Linked DNA regions of Cupriavidus metallidurans CH34. The main gene of each other region encodes a partner of the protein of the gene in region 2 in a complex. Links are inferred from orthologs where the notes say so. Each region holds a gene or a part of one and is shown on either strand. Other genes may lie near its edges.

Region 1 (6,894 bases), 190 kb from region 2 along the record:
CGCGTCGGGCTGAAAGCGAAGCCTTGCTTGAAAGGCAAGCGCTGAACCGTTCGATGATCGATTCGGCGATTAACGCGAATACAATTCGACGATCAGGCTTTCGTTGATGTCGCCCGAGATGTCGGCGCGATCCGGGGCTTGCTTGTACGTGCCTTCGAACTTCTTGGCGTCCACAGCAACCCAGGTCGGGAAGCCCGACTGCTCGGCCAGCGACAGTGCTTCGGCGATACGCACTTGCTTCTTCGACTGCTCGCGCACCGACACGATATCGCCCGACTTGATCTGGGCCGACGGGACATTCAGCGTCTCACCGTTCACCAGGATCGCCTTGTGCGACACCAGCTGACGCGCTTCAGCGCGGGTCGAGCCGAAGCCCATGCGGTACACCACGTTGTCCAGACGCGATTCCAGCAGTTGCAGCAGGTTTTCACCAGTGTTGCCCTTGCGGCGATCGGCTTCGGCGAAGTAACGGCGGAACTGACGCTCGAGCACGCCGTAAATACGCTTGACCTTCTGCTTTTCGCGGAGCTGGTTGCCGTAGTCGGACGTACGAGCGCCCGAGGTGCGGCCGTGTTGGCCCGGCTTGCTGTCCAGCTTGCACTTGTCGGCCAGCGAGCGGCGTGCGCTCTTCAGGAACAGATCTGTGCCTTCGCGGCGGGAGAGTTTGGCCTTCGGGCCGATATAACGTGCCACTTTATCTTCCTTTGATCGATCACGGCGCCATCATGACGCGCCATGAGTCCGTCACCGGTTGTAACGGACGGTGGGCTTATGGTTCTTCATCCGCCAACGGCAGGCAGCCTGCCCCGCACGGACGCAACGCAAAAGCATGACAACACGTCGGGCTGCAGAGGCAACGCCCCCTTCGTCCAGACGCAAAACGAAAACCTGCTGCAATCAGATTGCAGCAGGTGAACGCGCGATACTACCACAGTCCGGAGGCAAGGGATAAGAACCCCCTTGCGATTCTCCGGCAAACCAAGCGCTTAGATACGGCGGCGCTTCGGCGGGCGGCAGCCGTTGTGCGGCACCGGCGTCACATCTTCGATCACCGCGATCTTGATGCCCAGCGCGTTCAGCGCACGGACAGCCGACTCACGGCCGGGACCGGGGCCCTTGATGCGCACTTCCAGATTCTTGATACCCTGGTCTTGCGCAACACGGCCGGCGTTCTCGGCGGCAACCTGGGCAGCGAACGGGGTCGACTTACGCGAACCCTTGAAGCCCTGGCCACCTGCGGTCGCCCACGACAGGGCGTTGCCCTGGCGGTCGGTGATGGTGATGATGGTGTTGTTGAACGAAGCGTGGACGTGCGCAATGCCGTCGGCAACGTTCTTCTTGACCTTCTTACGCGCGCGCTGGGCGGCGTTATTCGGACCTTTTGCCATTCGATTCTTCCTATGCCTTCGGCTTTACTTCTTCAGTGCCACGCCGGCCTTACGCGGACCCTTACGGGTACGAGCGTTGGTGCGGGTACGCTGACCGCGCATCGGCAGACCCTTGCGGTGACGCATGCCACGATAGCAACCAAGGTCCATCAGACGCTTGATGTTCATCGTGGTTTCACGACGCAGGTCACCCTCGACCGTGACCTTGCCCACTTCATCACGAAGCTTTTCCAGGTCGGCGTCGGTCAGGTCCTTGACCTTCTTGTCAAACGGTACACCGGTGGCCTCGCAAATCTTGCGGGCGCGCGAGCGGCCGATACCGTAAATGGCCGTCAGGCCGATTTCGGTATGCTTGTGGTTCGGGATGTTAACCCCTGCGATACGTGCCATTCGTCAATCCTCTTTCCGATTAGCCTTGGCGTTGCTTGTGGCGGGGATCCGACGAGCAGATCACGCGCACGACACCGTTGCGCTTGATGATTTTGCAGTTGCGGCAAATGCGCTTAACAGAAGCCAGCACTTTCATGATTTTCCTCTTCCTTCAATTCCTGTTCGCTTCACTTCGTCCGGAAGACGATGCGTGCGCGTGACAGATCATATGGGGTCAGCTCGACAGTCACCTTGTCACCCGGAAGAATCCGGATGTAGTTCATTCGCATCTTGCCGGAGATATGGCCCAGTACTATGTGGCCGTTTTCAAGCTTGACGCGGAACGTCGCGTTGGGGAGATTTTCCAGGACCTCCCCTTGCATCTGGATGACGTCGTCTTTTGCCATACCTGAGCCTGTCCCAACCTGTTTTTAACGCAAGGTCAGGTTACCCTTGAAATTCGCCTTCTTCAGCAGCGACTCATACTGCTGCGACATGACGTAGGACTGTACCTGTGCCATGAAGTCCATCGTGACGACCACGATGATCAGCAGCGAGGTTCCGCCGAAATAGAACGGAACGTTCCAGCGCAGCACCAGGAATTCCGGCAACAGGCAGACTAGTGTGATGTAAATCGCACCAGCCAGCGTCAGGCGCACCAAGATCTTGTCGATATAGCGCGTCGTTTGCTCGCCCGGACGGATGCCCGGAATGAAGGCACCACTCTTTTTCAGGTTATCCGCCACTTCCCGGCTGTTGTACACCAGAGCCGTATAGAAGAAGCAGAAGAAAACAATCGCAGTTGCATACAGCAGGATGTACACCGGCTGACCCGGCGACAGCGTGGCAGCCAGGTCCTTGATGAACCGACCCACCGCACTCGTCGAGTCCGACGTAAACCAGCCCGCAATCGTTGCCGGGAACAGGATGATCGACGATGCAAAGATCGGCGGAATCACCCCTGCCATGTTCAGCTTCAGCGGCAGATGCGACGACTGACCGCCGTACACCTTGTTGCCGACCTGACGCTTGGCATAGTTCACCAGAATCTTGCGCTGGCCACGCTCGATAAACACCACGGCGAAGGTCACACCCGCAATGATCGCCACGATAAAGATCGCCGCGATGATGCTCATGGAACCCGTACGGACCAGTTCGAACAGTCCGCCAATCGCATTGGGCAAGCCCGCCGCGATACCGCCAAAGATGATGATCGAGATACCGTTGCCCAGACCACGCTCGGTGATCTGTTCACCCAGCCACATCAGGAACATCGTGCCAGTCACCAGCGTGATCACCGCCGTGGCCCGGAACATCAGACCCGGTTCCAACACGAGACCAGGCTGCGATTCCAGCGCAACCGCAATCGACAGCGCCTGGAACGTGGCCAGAACCACAGTGCCGTAACGCGTGTACTGCGTAATCTTGCGTTGCCCTGCCTGCCCTTCCTTCTTCAACGACTCCAACTGCGGCAGCACGATCGTCAACAACTGCATGATGATCGACGCCGAGATGTACGGCATGATGCCGAGCGCGAAGACGGTAAAGCGCGACAGCGCACCGCCCGAGAACAGGTTAAACATCCCGAGGATGCCACCTGACTGAGACTGGAAAAGCTTCGCAAGCTGGTCCGGATCAATCCCCGGCACCGGAATATGCGCACCGATGCGGTAGACGATCAAAGCCAGCACCAGGAACATCAACCGGCGCTTGAGGTCGCCGTACTTCGCCGTGTTCCTGGCCTGCGCGCTTGCATTGGGTTTCGCCGTGGCCAAACGATGCTCCGACTGTGACTTCGCCTATGCTGCGAATGCTACTGCGTAATTACGCTTCGATCTGGCCGCCAGCGGCTTCGATCGCAGCCTTGGCACCAGCGGTGGCGCCCAGACCCTTGATCGTCACCTTGCGGGACAGTTCACCGGCCTTGATGACCTTTGCGCTCTTGACCAGCTCGCCCACCAGGCCAGCTTGCTTCAGGACCAGCAGGTCCACTTCAGCAGCTTCCAGGCGTTCGATGTCGCGCAGGGTCACTTCGGCGGTGAAGGCCTTGGTCAGCGAGGTGAAACCACGCTTCGGCAGGCGGCGATACAGCGGCATTTGACCGCCTTCGAAGCCCACCTTGTGGAAGCCGCCCGAACGCGACTTCTGACCCTTGTGACCGCGACCAGCCGTCTTGCCCAGGCCGGAGCCGATACCGCGGCCGACGCGACGCTTAGCGTGCTTCGAACCGTCAGCCGGTTTCAGGTTGTTCAGTTGCATGTTGCTCTCCAAGTCCCGATCAGGCCAGAACCTTGACCAGGTACGAGACCTTGTTGATCATGCCGCGCACGGCGGGCGTGTCCTGCAGCTCCGAAACGGAGTTCAGACGGCGCAGGCCCAGGCCACGAACGGTGGCGCGATGATCCTCGCGCGTGCCGATCAGGCTGCGCACGAGTTGCACTTTTACGGTTTTCTGCGACATTTCGTTCACCTTAGCCGAGGATGTCTTCAACCGACTTGCCACGCTTGGCGGCGATTTCTGCCGGCGTGCTCATCTTGGTCAGACCATCGAGGGTGGCACGAACCATGTTGTAAGGGTTCGTCGAACCGTGCGACTTGGTCACAACGTTCGTCACACCCATCACTTCGAAGATCGCGCGCATCGGGCCGCCGGCGATCACGCCAGTACCTTCCTTGGCGGGCATCATCAGAACCTTGGCGGCGCCGTGACGACCAACAACTTCGTGCTGCAGAGTGCCGTTCTTCAGTGCGACCTTGACCATCTTGCGACGGGCTTCGTCCATTGCCTTCTGCACGGCCACCGGAACTTCCTTGGCCTTGCCCTTGCCCATGCCGATGCGGCCATCGCCGTCACCCACCACGGTCAGCGCAGCGAAACCGAGGATACGGCCACCCTTCACCACTTTGGTGACACGGTTGACCGAGATCATCTTCTCGCGGAGGCCGTCGTCGCGTTCGTCCTGTTGGACTTTTGCTTGCATCTTTGCCATGACGTATCTCTCTGTGAGCGCTTAGAACTTGAGGCCGGCTTCGCGGGCAGCGTCAGCCAGGGCCTTCACGCGGCCGTGGAAGCGGAAGCCAGCACGATCGAACGCGACGGTTTCCACGCCGGCAGCCTTTGCCTTCTCGGCAACACGCTTGCCCACCACGGTGGCGGCAGCGACGGTAGCGCCGTTGCCATTCAGTTCCTTGCGCACTTCTGCCTCGGCGGTCGAAGCCGAAGCCAGCACTTGCGTGCCGCACGGCGAGTACACCTGAGCGTAAATATGCGAATTCGTACGGAACACGGTCAGACGATTCACCTTCAGTTCCGCGATCTTGGCGCGGGTCTGACGTGCACGGCGCAAACGAGCGTCTTTCTTGTTCATCATTGCACCCCTTACTTCTTCTTGGTTTCCTTCAGGATGACGCGCTCGTCAGCGTAGCGAACACCCTTGCCCTTGTAGGGCTCAGGCGGACGGTACGCGCGAACTTCCGCGGCAACCTGACCGACTTTCTGCTTGTCCGCACCCTTGATGATGATCTCGGTCTGCGTCGGCGTTTCGGCCTTCACGCCTTCCGGCATCTCATGGATCACGTCGTGCGAGAAACCAAGCTGGAGCTTCAGAGCGGCGCCCTGCAGTTGAGCGCGGTAACCCACGCCAACCAGCTGCAGCTTGCGCTCGAAACCGGTGGTCACGCCCTTGACCATGTTCGCGGCCAGCGCGCGCATGGTGCCTTGCAGGGCGTTAGCTTCGCGCGATTCGTCGGCCGGTTCGAACGTCAGCGTGCCTTCGGCAACGTTGACCTTCACCAGGCTATGAATCGGCTGGGACAGCGTACCGAGCGGGCCCTTTACGGAGAGCACGCCAGCCGCCACATTAACTTCCGCGCCTTTCGGCAGCGCGATGGGAGCCTTACCTACACGGGACATGTTTGCTCCTTACGCGACGTAGCAGAGAACTTCGCCGCCCACGCCAGTGGCACGTGCCTTGCGGTCGGTCATCAGACCCTGCGGGGTCGAGATGATCGCAACGCCCAGGCCGTTCATCACGTGGGGAATGTCGCTGCGGCCCTTGTACACGCGCAGACCGGGCTTCGAAACGCGTTCAATGCGCTCGATCACCGGACGGCCGGCGTAATACTTCAGACCAATGGTCAGTTGCGCCTTGCCGCCTTCTTCCTGCACCGAGAAGTCTTCGACGTAGCCTTCGTCCTTCAGGACTTTGGCGATCGCAGCCTTCAGTTTGGACGAGGGCATGACCACCGACGCCTTCTGCACGCCCTGGGCGTTGCGAATGCGCGTCAGCATATCGGCGATAGGATCGCTCATGCTCATACTGTTTCTCCTGTAGCCTGTGCGTAATTACCAGCTGGCTTTCGTCAGACCCGGAATTTCGCCCTTGAAGGCGATTTCACGAATCTTGTTACGCGCCAGGCCAAACTTGCGGAAGGTACCGCGGGGACGACCGGTGATCGCGCAGCGGTTACGCTGGCGAGTCGGGTTCGCGTTGCGCGGGAGCTTTTGCAGCTCGAGGCGCGCCAGATAACGCTCTTCTTCCGACTTTTCTTGGTCGTCAATAATGGCCTTGAGGTTTGCGCGCTTGTCGGCGTACTTCGCCACGAGCTTTGCGCGCTTCTTCTCACGTTCAATCAGAGCCAGTTTAGCCACGGTTACCCCTTAATTACGGAACGGGAACTTGAACGCATTCAGGAGAGCCTTGGCTTCCTCGTCGTTCTTAGCCGTCGTCGTGATGCTGATGTTCAGACCACGCAGTGCGTCGATCTTGTCGTACTCAATTTCGGGGAAAATGATCTGCTCTTTCACACCGATGTTGTAGTTACCACGACCGTCGAACGATTTGCCCGACACACCACGGAAGTCACGTACGCGCGGCAGGGCCACGGTCACGAAACGATCCAGGAATTCGAACATACGCTCACCGCGCAGGGTCACCATCGCACCGATGGGGTAGCCCTGACGGATCTTGAAGCCGGCGATGGCCTTCTTGGCCTTCGTCACCACAGGCTTCTGACCGGCGATCTTGGTCAGGTCGCCAACGGCCAGCTCAATGACCTTCTTGTCATTGATGGCTTCGCCAAGGCCCATGTTCAGGGTGATCTTGGTGAAACGCGGCACTTCCATGACCGACTTGTA
Region 2 (7,241 bases):
CGTCAGTTCGGGCAGAGAAACAGCGTCATCGATACGATCGACACGTTGCATTGAGCCTCCTGTGAGTGGTCGAAAAAAATTGCCCGGCAAGAGCCGGGCATCGATTTCAGCTTGCGCGGGATTCTTCCGCCAGCCAGTCGACGACTGGGATCGTCGCCGGCAGGAGCGGCCCCACCGACACGGGCGCTGTCTGCCAGGAGAATGCCTGGCCCTCCCGCCCGACCGGATCGCCACGCCATTCCGTGATCTTGCGGAAATACAGGCGCACATAGGCATGAGGGTAATCATGCTCCAGCGTGTGCCAGTGTTCGCTTCTCACGATGTCGAGGCCGAGTTCTTCGTGCAGTTCGCGCGCCAGTGCCGCCTCAACCGATTCGCCGGGCTCGAGCTTGCCGCCCGGAAATTCCCAGTAGCCCTCGTACGGCTTGCCCGCCGGACGCTGCGCCAGCAGAAACTTGCCGTCCGCCTGGATCATCACGCCAACCGCCACTTCCGTGACCTTGCGCGTCTGCCCGTCGGCGGTCTTCACCGTGTCCGCCTGACCGCTCATGCCTTGCTGCCTGAATCAGTCGCGGGGTCGGCCACGAACGGCTTGCCATGCTTGCCGCCCCAGTCGCGCGCGAACTGCCACGCCACGCGCCCGGAGCGCGAACCGCGCTCGAGGGCCCAGACCAGCGCATCGCCGCGCGCGGCCTCGATATCGGCGGGCGTGCAGCCAAAGTGTCCGAGCCAGTGACCAACGATGGCCAGGTACTCGTCCTGCTTCGGCGGGTAGAACGACAGCCACAAGCCAAAGCGCTCGGACAGCGAGATCTTCTCCTCCACCACCTCACCCGGATGGATTTCGCCATCGGAAGTGTGCTGGTAGGTCTCGTTGTCCTTCATGTACTCGGGTAGCAGATGCCGACGGTTCGACGTCGCGTAGATCAGCACGTTGTCTGACTGCGCGGCCACCGAGCCGTCCAACGCCGACTTGAGCGACTTGTAGCCGGATTCGCCGTCCTCGAACGACAAGTCGTCGCAGAAAATCGCGAAGCGCTCGGGGCGCTGCGCAAGCTGCTCGACGATGTCTCCGAGATCGCCCAGATCATCCTTGTCTACTTCCACCAGGCGCAGCCCGTCGTTCACGAACGCATTCAGGCAAGCCTTGATCAGCGACGACTTGCCGGTGCCACGCGCGCCGGTCAGCAGCACGTTGTTGGCCGGCAGCCGGTTCACGAACTGGCGGGTGTTGGCGACGATCGCGTCTTTCTGGCGATCGATGTTCTTCAGATCGCCCAGATGGATCGGCGGCAATTGCCGGATCGCCTGCAGATAGCCGATGTTGCCGAACAGGCTCTGGCGCTTGCGCCAGCGGAACGCTACCGCCTCCTTCCAGTCCGCGTCGGTCAGTTCCGGCGGCAGCCATTGTTCAAGTCGGGCAAGGAAGCCATCGAGGCGGGCAGCGAGGTCAGACATGGGGCGAGTCTTCCAGAATTACGAACTTACGAACGATAGTCGGCGTTGATCGACACGTAGTCATGCGACAGGTCGCAGGTCCACACGGTCGCTTCGGCGTCGCCGCGGCCCAGCGCGATGCGCACCGTGATCTCCGCCTGCTTCATCACGCGCTGGCCGTCTTCCTCGCGATACTCGGGGTTGCGGCCGCCGTCACGCGCGACCCACACGTCATCGAGCCACAGGTTCACGCGATCGACGTCGAGGTCGTTGACGCCGGCGTAGCCGATAGCGGCGAGGATACGGCCGAGGTTGGGGTCCGAGGCATAGAACGCCGTTTTCACCAGCGGCGAATGGGCCACGGCGTAGGCGATCTGGCGGCACTCGGCCACATTCTTGCCCCCTTCCACACGGATCGTCATCAGCTTGGTGGCGCCTTCGCCATCGCGCACGATCGCCTGCGCGAGTTCCTGAGCCAGCGCCGTCACGGCATCACGCAGCGCCTCGAACGCGGCACCCTCGGCACGATCGATCGTCACGCCGGCCTTGCCTGAGGCGATCAGCACGAACGAGTCGTTGGTCGACGTATCGCCGTCGATCGTGATGCTGTTGAACGAGTGATCGGCGGCGTGCGACACCAGCTTCTGCAGCACCGGCTGCGCCACGGCGGCATCGGTGGCGATAAAGCCGAGCATCGTCGCCATGTTCGGGCGGATCATGCCGGCGCCCTTGCTGATGCCGGAGAGCGTCACGGTCTTGCCGTCGATCTGCACCGTGCGCGAGGCTGCCTTCGGCTGCGTGTCGGTGGTCATGATCGATTCCGCGGCAGCCAGCCAGTTATCGGCACGTGCGTTGGCGATAGCGGTCGGCAGTGCCGCGGTCAGGCGGTCGACCGGAAGCTGTTCCAGAATCACGCCGGTTGAGAACGGCAGCACCTGTTTCGACTGGATGGCCAGCGCCTTGGCCAGCGCATCGCACGTGGCGCGCGCGGCGGCCAGACCCGGTTCCCCGGTGCCGGCGTTGGCATTGCCAGTGTTCACCACGATGGCACGAATGCCAGCGCCCGCGGCGAGATGCTCACGGCAAACCTGCACGGGCGCCGCGCAGAACCGGTTTTGCGTGAACACGCCTGCCACCGTGCTGCCTTCGGCCACGCGGACCACGAGCACGTCCTTGCGATTGGCCTTGCGGATACCGGCTTCGGCCCAGCCGAGCTCGACGCCGGCGACGGATTTCAAGTTTTCTGCCTGGGGCAGGGGCAGGTTCACTGGCATGGTGATTTCCTCAAATTCTCTGATGCACCTGACGAACATGCCCGCTTGACGCAGGGTTCAAGCGGGCATGTGCTGGATGGTTTGGTGATGCGCGCCGCGCGCGCCGATCACCGACCGCGACGGACTGGCTTTAGCTCAGCTTGCCGTGGCACTGCTTGAACTTCTTGCCCGAACCGCACGGGCACGGGTCGTTGCGGCCAACCTTGGGCATGCCGGCCAGCGCCGCTTCGCCGCCCATCGCGGCCAGCGCCGCGGCGGCCGTGTTGCTGCGTGCCGGCTCTGCCTGCTCCACAGGCTCGGCACCCTCGGCGAACTCGTCATGCTTGTATTGCACGTTCTCGAGGTGCGCCAAGCCTTCCTCGATCTGCTCCGAAGCCTGTTCGAGTTCCTCGGGCGACTGGATATGCACGTTGAATACCACGCGCGTGACTTCGCTCTTGATCACGTCCAGCAGGCGCGCGAACAGTTCGAACGATTCGCGCTTGTACTCCTGCTTCGGATCCTTTTGCGCATAGCCGCGCAGGTGGATGCCCTGACGCAGGTGATCCAGCGCGGCCAGGTGCTCGCGCCAGTGCGTGTCGATACTTTGCAGCATGACCGAGCGCTCGAAGCCGGCGAACGACTCGCGGCCCACTTGCGCCACCTTGGCGTCGTAGTGCTCGCGCGCTGCCTTCAGGATCATGTCCAGCAGCTCTTCATCCTCGATGCTCTGCGCGCCTTCGATGGTCTTCGCCAGCGGCAGCTCCAGACCCCAGTCGTCACGCAGGCGCTGTTCCAGGCCAGCAATGTCCCACTGCTCTTCCATGCTCTCGGCGGGCACGTATTCGCGGAACACCTCCACCAGCACGCTCTCGCGCAGGTTCGCCACCATGTCGCCGACGTCCTGCGATTCGAGTACGTCGTTACGGAGCTTGTAGATTTCCTTGCGCTGGTCGTTCGCAACGTCGTCGTACTGCAGCAGTTGCTTGCGGATGTCGAAGTTGCGGCCCTCGACCTTGCGCTGCGCGGATTCGATCGAGCGCGTGACGATACCGGCTTCGATCGGCTCGCCTTCAGGCATCTTCAGACGTTCCATGATCGCGCGCACGCGGTCGCCGGCGAAGATACGCAGGAGCTGGTCGTCAAGCGACAGATAGAAGCGCGACGAGCCCGGGTCGCCCTGACGGCCGGCGCGGCCGCGAAGCTGGTTGTCGATCCGGCGCGACTCGTGTCGCTCGGTGCCGACGATATGCAGGCCGCCAGCCGCCTTGACCTGGTCGTGCAGCGATTGCCACTCATCCTTGAGCTTGGCGATGCGCTCGGCCTTCTCGGCATCGGACAGGTTGGCATCGGCTTCGATAAAACCGGCCTGCTTCTCGACGTTGCCGCCCAGCACGATGTCGGTACCGCGACCGGCCATGTTGGTGGCGATCGTGACCATCTTGGGTCGGCCGGCCTGCGCCACGATCTCGGCTTCGCGCGCGTGCTGCTTGGCGTTCAGCACCTGGTGCGGCAGCTTTTCCTTGTTCAGCAGGTCCGACAGATACTCGGACGTTTCGATCGACGTCGTGCCCACCAGCACCGGCTGGCCTCGGTCGTAGCAGTCGCGGATATCGCGCACCACGGCGTCGTAGCGTTCCTTCGACGTCTTGTAGATCTGGTCCTGCAGGTCCTTGCGCTGGGCCTGACGGTTGGTCGGGATCACCACGACTTCGAGGCCGTAGATCTCCTGGAACTCGTAGGCTTCCGTGTCGGCCGTGCCGGTCATGCCGGCCAGCTTCTCGTACATGCGGAAGTAGTTCTGGAACGTGATGGTGGCCAGCGTCTGGTTTTCCTGCTGGACGGTCACGCCTTCCTTGGCTTCCACGGCCTGGTGCAGGCCATCGGACCAGCGGCGGCCCGTCATCAGGCGGCCCGTGAATTCGTCGACGATGATGACCTCGTCGTTCTGCACCACATAGTGCTGGTCGCGATGGAACAGGCTGTGCGCGCGCAGGGCGGCGTACAGGTGGTGCATCAGCGTAATGTTCTGGGGCGCGTAGAGCGATTCGCCCTCGCTGATCAGCCCGAGCTGGGACAGGATCTGCTCGGCCTTCTCGTGGCCGGCCTCGGTCAGATAGACCTGATGGCCCTTCTCGTCCACGTAGTAGTCGCCAGGCTTCTCGACGCCGGTACCGTCGGCCTTCTCCTCGCCGATCTGGCGCTCGAGCAGCTTCGGAATGCCGTTCATGCGCTGGTAGAGATCGGTCTGGTTCTCGGCCTGGCCCGAGATGATCAGCGGCGTGCGCGCCTCGTCGATCAGGATCGAGTCCACTTCGTCGACGATCGCGTAATGCAACGGACGCTGCACGCGCTGCGACGGGTCATAGACCATGTTGTCGCGCAGATAGTCGAAGCCAAACTCGTTGTTGGTGCCGTACGTGATGTCCGCGTTGTACGCGATCTGCTTCTGATCGTGTGGCATCTGCGACAGGTTCACGCCCACCGACAGGCCCAGGAAGTTGTACAGCCGCCCCATCCACTCGGCGTCACGCTGCGCCAGGTAGTCGTTGACCGTCACCACGTGCACGCCCTTGCCGGTCAGCGCATTGAGATACACGGCCAGCGTGGCGGTCAGCGTCTTGCCTTCACCGGTGCGCATTTCGGCAATCTTGTTGTCGTTCAGCACCATGCCGCCGATCATCTGCACGTCGAAGTGACGCATCTTCATGATCCGCTTGCTGGCTTCGCGGCAGACGGCGAAAGCCTCAGGCAGCAGTGCCTCGAGCGACTCGCCGCCGGCATGGCGCTGGCGGAATGTCTCGGTCATGCCACGCAACTCGTCGTCCGAGAGCTTCTCGAACTTCGGCTCGAGCGCATTGATCTGCTCGACCGTGCGGCGATATTGTTTAATCAGCCGTTCGTTGCGGCTGCCGAAGACTTTCTTGAGAAGGCCCGTGATCATCGAGTGCTTTCACCTGCGAGCGACCAGCGGCGAACCGGGCAGCCACGCGCGAGGAATGGGTGGATTGGCGCAAAACGCCGAGTTTATCATGTGCCGATGTCCTGACCGGACCGCTGCCAGGCCAGAATCTGCATGGGCGCAACAGGCCCGGGCGATAACCGGGGCCGCCCGTCCGGGACAGGCTGCTGGTGAGGTTGGGACAACCTCACCGACTTCAATGTTCCGCTGCGTGCCCAGGGTTCGACGATCAGCGGATGGCGGTCCGGTTGGTTGGGGAGAGCGCCTCGGCCAAGGGCGCCGGTACGGCCGCGTTCAAAAAGCCATTCGGATTACGTGGCAAACCGTTCACATGGACCTCGAAGTGCAGGTGTGCGCCGGTCGAGCGCCCCGTGCTGCCGACCCGGGCAATCATCTGGCCAGGGCGGACGATATCGCCAGCCCGAACCAGCGACTTCGACGCGTGAGCATACCGGGTCTTGAGTCCGTTATCGTGATCGATATCAATCATGTTGCCGTACTCGTTGTGCCATTCCGCTGCCACCACCACGCCACCTGCGGCCGCCAGGATCGGCGTGCCGGTGGGTGCCACGAAGTCCACGCCTTCATGCTGGGAGCGGCGACCGGTGAAAGGATCGATCCGCGTACCGAAGCTGGATCCGTCGTACCCGGTTGCCACGGGAAGCACCCGGGGGATGCGTCGTTCTCTCATCTGACGGTCCATCAACGCGGTCTCGATCACATCGAAGTAGTCGACGCGGTGCTCGGCCTGCTCGCCCAGGCGGGCCAGCTCGGCGCGCAGCTCGGGCAGGGTCAGTTCGGGCGACTGCGCCGGCGCGGCCGGGCCCCCACGGGCTGGGCGATGGCGAAAGTCGAAATCCTGGGGGGCAATGCCGGCCAGACCCGAAACCCGCTCACCAAGGGCATCGAGACGGACCATCTGCGCCTGCAGATCGCCCACGCTTGCGGCAAGCACCGCCAGGTTCTGCCGTAGAAAGGCATTCTCGCGCGCTTGTCGCGAGACCTCGGGCGACGCTTGGGAGCGCGCGAGGAGCCAGATAACGCCTGAGGCGGCGGCGGCAACGAGCGAGCAGAGCGCCAGCATGAGCAGCGCGACGCGCAGGCGCGTGAGATGGAAACGAAGCATCCGCTGCTCGCGCGGATGTAGCACGATGATTTGCATGACCTAACCCCACCCCAAAAGACGGGGCCGCTCTTGCGGCCCCGTGCGCACGCGGGCAAAGGCATCCCGGCTCTCGGACGGGCAAGGATTGCGCGCTAGAATGCGCGCATGCGCATGTTCACCCACCACGCTCACCAGACCCCTGCGGCCAAGCCACTCAATGACTGGCTGGCCAAGGCCGGGCCGGTTTCGGCGCTGATGCAGACCGCGCGGCAACTGGCGTCTCTGGAAGCGGAAGTCCTGTCACTCCTGCCGCAAGGCATGCGGGCCGGCATCGCCGTGGCCGGCGTCAAGACTGACGACCGGGGACCGCAAATGGAGCGCACACTGTTGTTGCTTGCCGCGCATGGCGCGGCGGCCGCGCGGGTCCGGCAAGTGGTGCCGACCCTGCTTTCCCGGCTGCAGCAACGGGGATCGCAGGTTACCG

The links.
Region 1: the proteins of secA (region 2) and secY are in contact, whole or in part, in a crystal structure (PDB 3DIN), measured with the Thermotoga maritima proteins. The link is inferred for Cupriavidus metallidurans CH34 from one-to-one orthologs. Residues at the interface, in WP_004082002.1 of Thermotoga maritima: Glu261, Ala262, Arg263, Lys300, Ala301, Arg302, Thr303, Ile304, Ile305, Leu323, Tyr324, Asp325, Pro326, Val329, Ser330, Tyr333, Ile336, Lys340, Phe345, Val349, Glu363, Phe364, Tyr374, Ser375, Gly376, Gly377, Glu393, Ile395, Thr482, Ser483; in WP_004081795.1 of Thermotoga maritima: Glu108, Gly109, Glu110, Glu111, Ala236, Glu237, Arg238, Arg239, Ile240, Thr241, Ile242, Gln243, Tyr244, Ala245, Arg246, Arg247, Val248, Thr249, Gly250, Arg251, Arg252, Val253, Tyr254, Gly256, Ala257, Ser258, Thr259, Tyr260, Leu261, Pro262.

What each region holds. Positions count from the first base shown.
Region 1 is NC_007973.1:3,568,476-3,575,369, forward strand. Bases 1,361-4,356 are described here. They hold secY (preprotein translocase subunit SecY), read right to left. Parts: upstream 3,533-4,356; coding sequence 2,189-3,532; downstream 1,361-2,188. Other genes in these bases: rpsK (30S ribosomal protein S11), read right to left, coding at 1,361-1,388; rpsM (30S ribosomal protein S13), read right to left, coding at 1,413-1,778; rpmJ (50S ribosomal protein L36), read right to left, coding at 1,798-1,914; infA (translation initiation factor IF-1), read right to left, coding at 1,946-2,164; rplO (50S ribosomal protein L15), read right to left, coding at 3,582-4,016. In the rest of the region: rpsD (30S ribosomal protein S4), read right to left, coding at 70-693; more of rpsK, read right to left, coding at 987-1,360; more of rpsE, read right to left, coding at 4,357-4,747; rplR (50S ribosomal protein L18), read right to left, coding at 4,769-5,125; rplF (50S ribosomal protein L6), read right to left, coding at 5,137-5,670; rpsH (30S ribosomal protein S8), read right to left, coding at 5,680-6,075; rpsN (30S ribosomal protein S14), read right to left, coding at 6,103-6,408; rplE (50S ribosomal protein L5), read right to left, coding at 6,418-6,894. UniProt on the Escherichia coli protein: The central subunit of the protein translocation channel SecYEG. Consists of two halves formed by TMs 1-5 and 6-10.
Region 2 is NC_007973.1:3,375,099-3,382,339, forward strand. What follows is about bases 2,642-5,984. They hold secA (preprotein translocase subunit SecA), read right to left. Parts: upstream 5,635-5,984; coding sequence 2,842-5,634; downstream 2,642-2,841. Other genes in these bases: argJ (bifunctional glutamate N-acetyltransferase/amino-acid acetyltransferase ArgJ), read right to left, coding at 2,642-2,711; RMET_RS15620 (M23 family metallopeptidase), read right to left, coding at 5,882-5,984. Outside these bases: RMET_RS15595 (OPT family oligopeptide transporter), read right to left, coding at 1-51; RMET_RS15600 (NUDIX domain-containing protein), read right to left, coding at 107-550; RMET_RS15605 (ATP-binding protein), read right to left, coding at 547-1,458; more of argJ, read right to left, coding at 1,485-2,641; more of RMET_RS15620, read right to left, coding at 5,985-6,814; RMET_RS15625 (DciA family protein), read left to right, coding at 6,923-7,241. UniProt on the Escherichia coli protein: Required for protein export, interacts with the SecYEG preprotein conducting channel.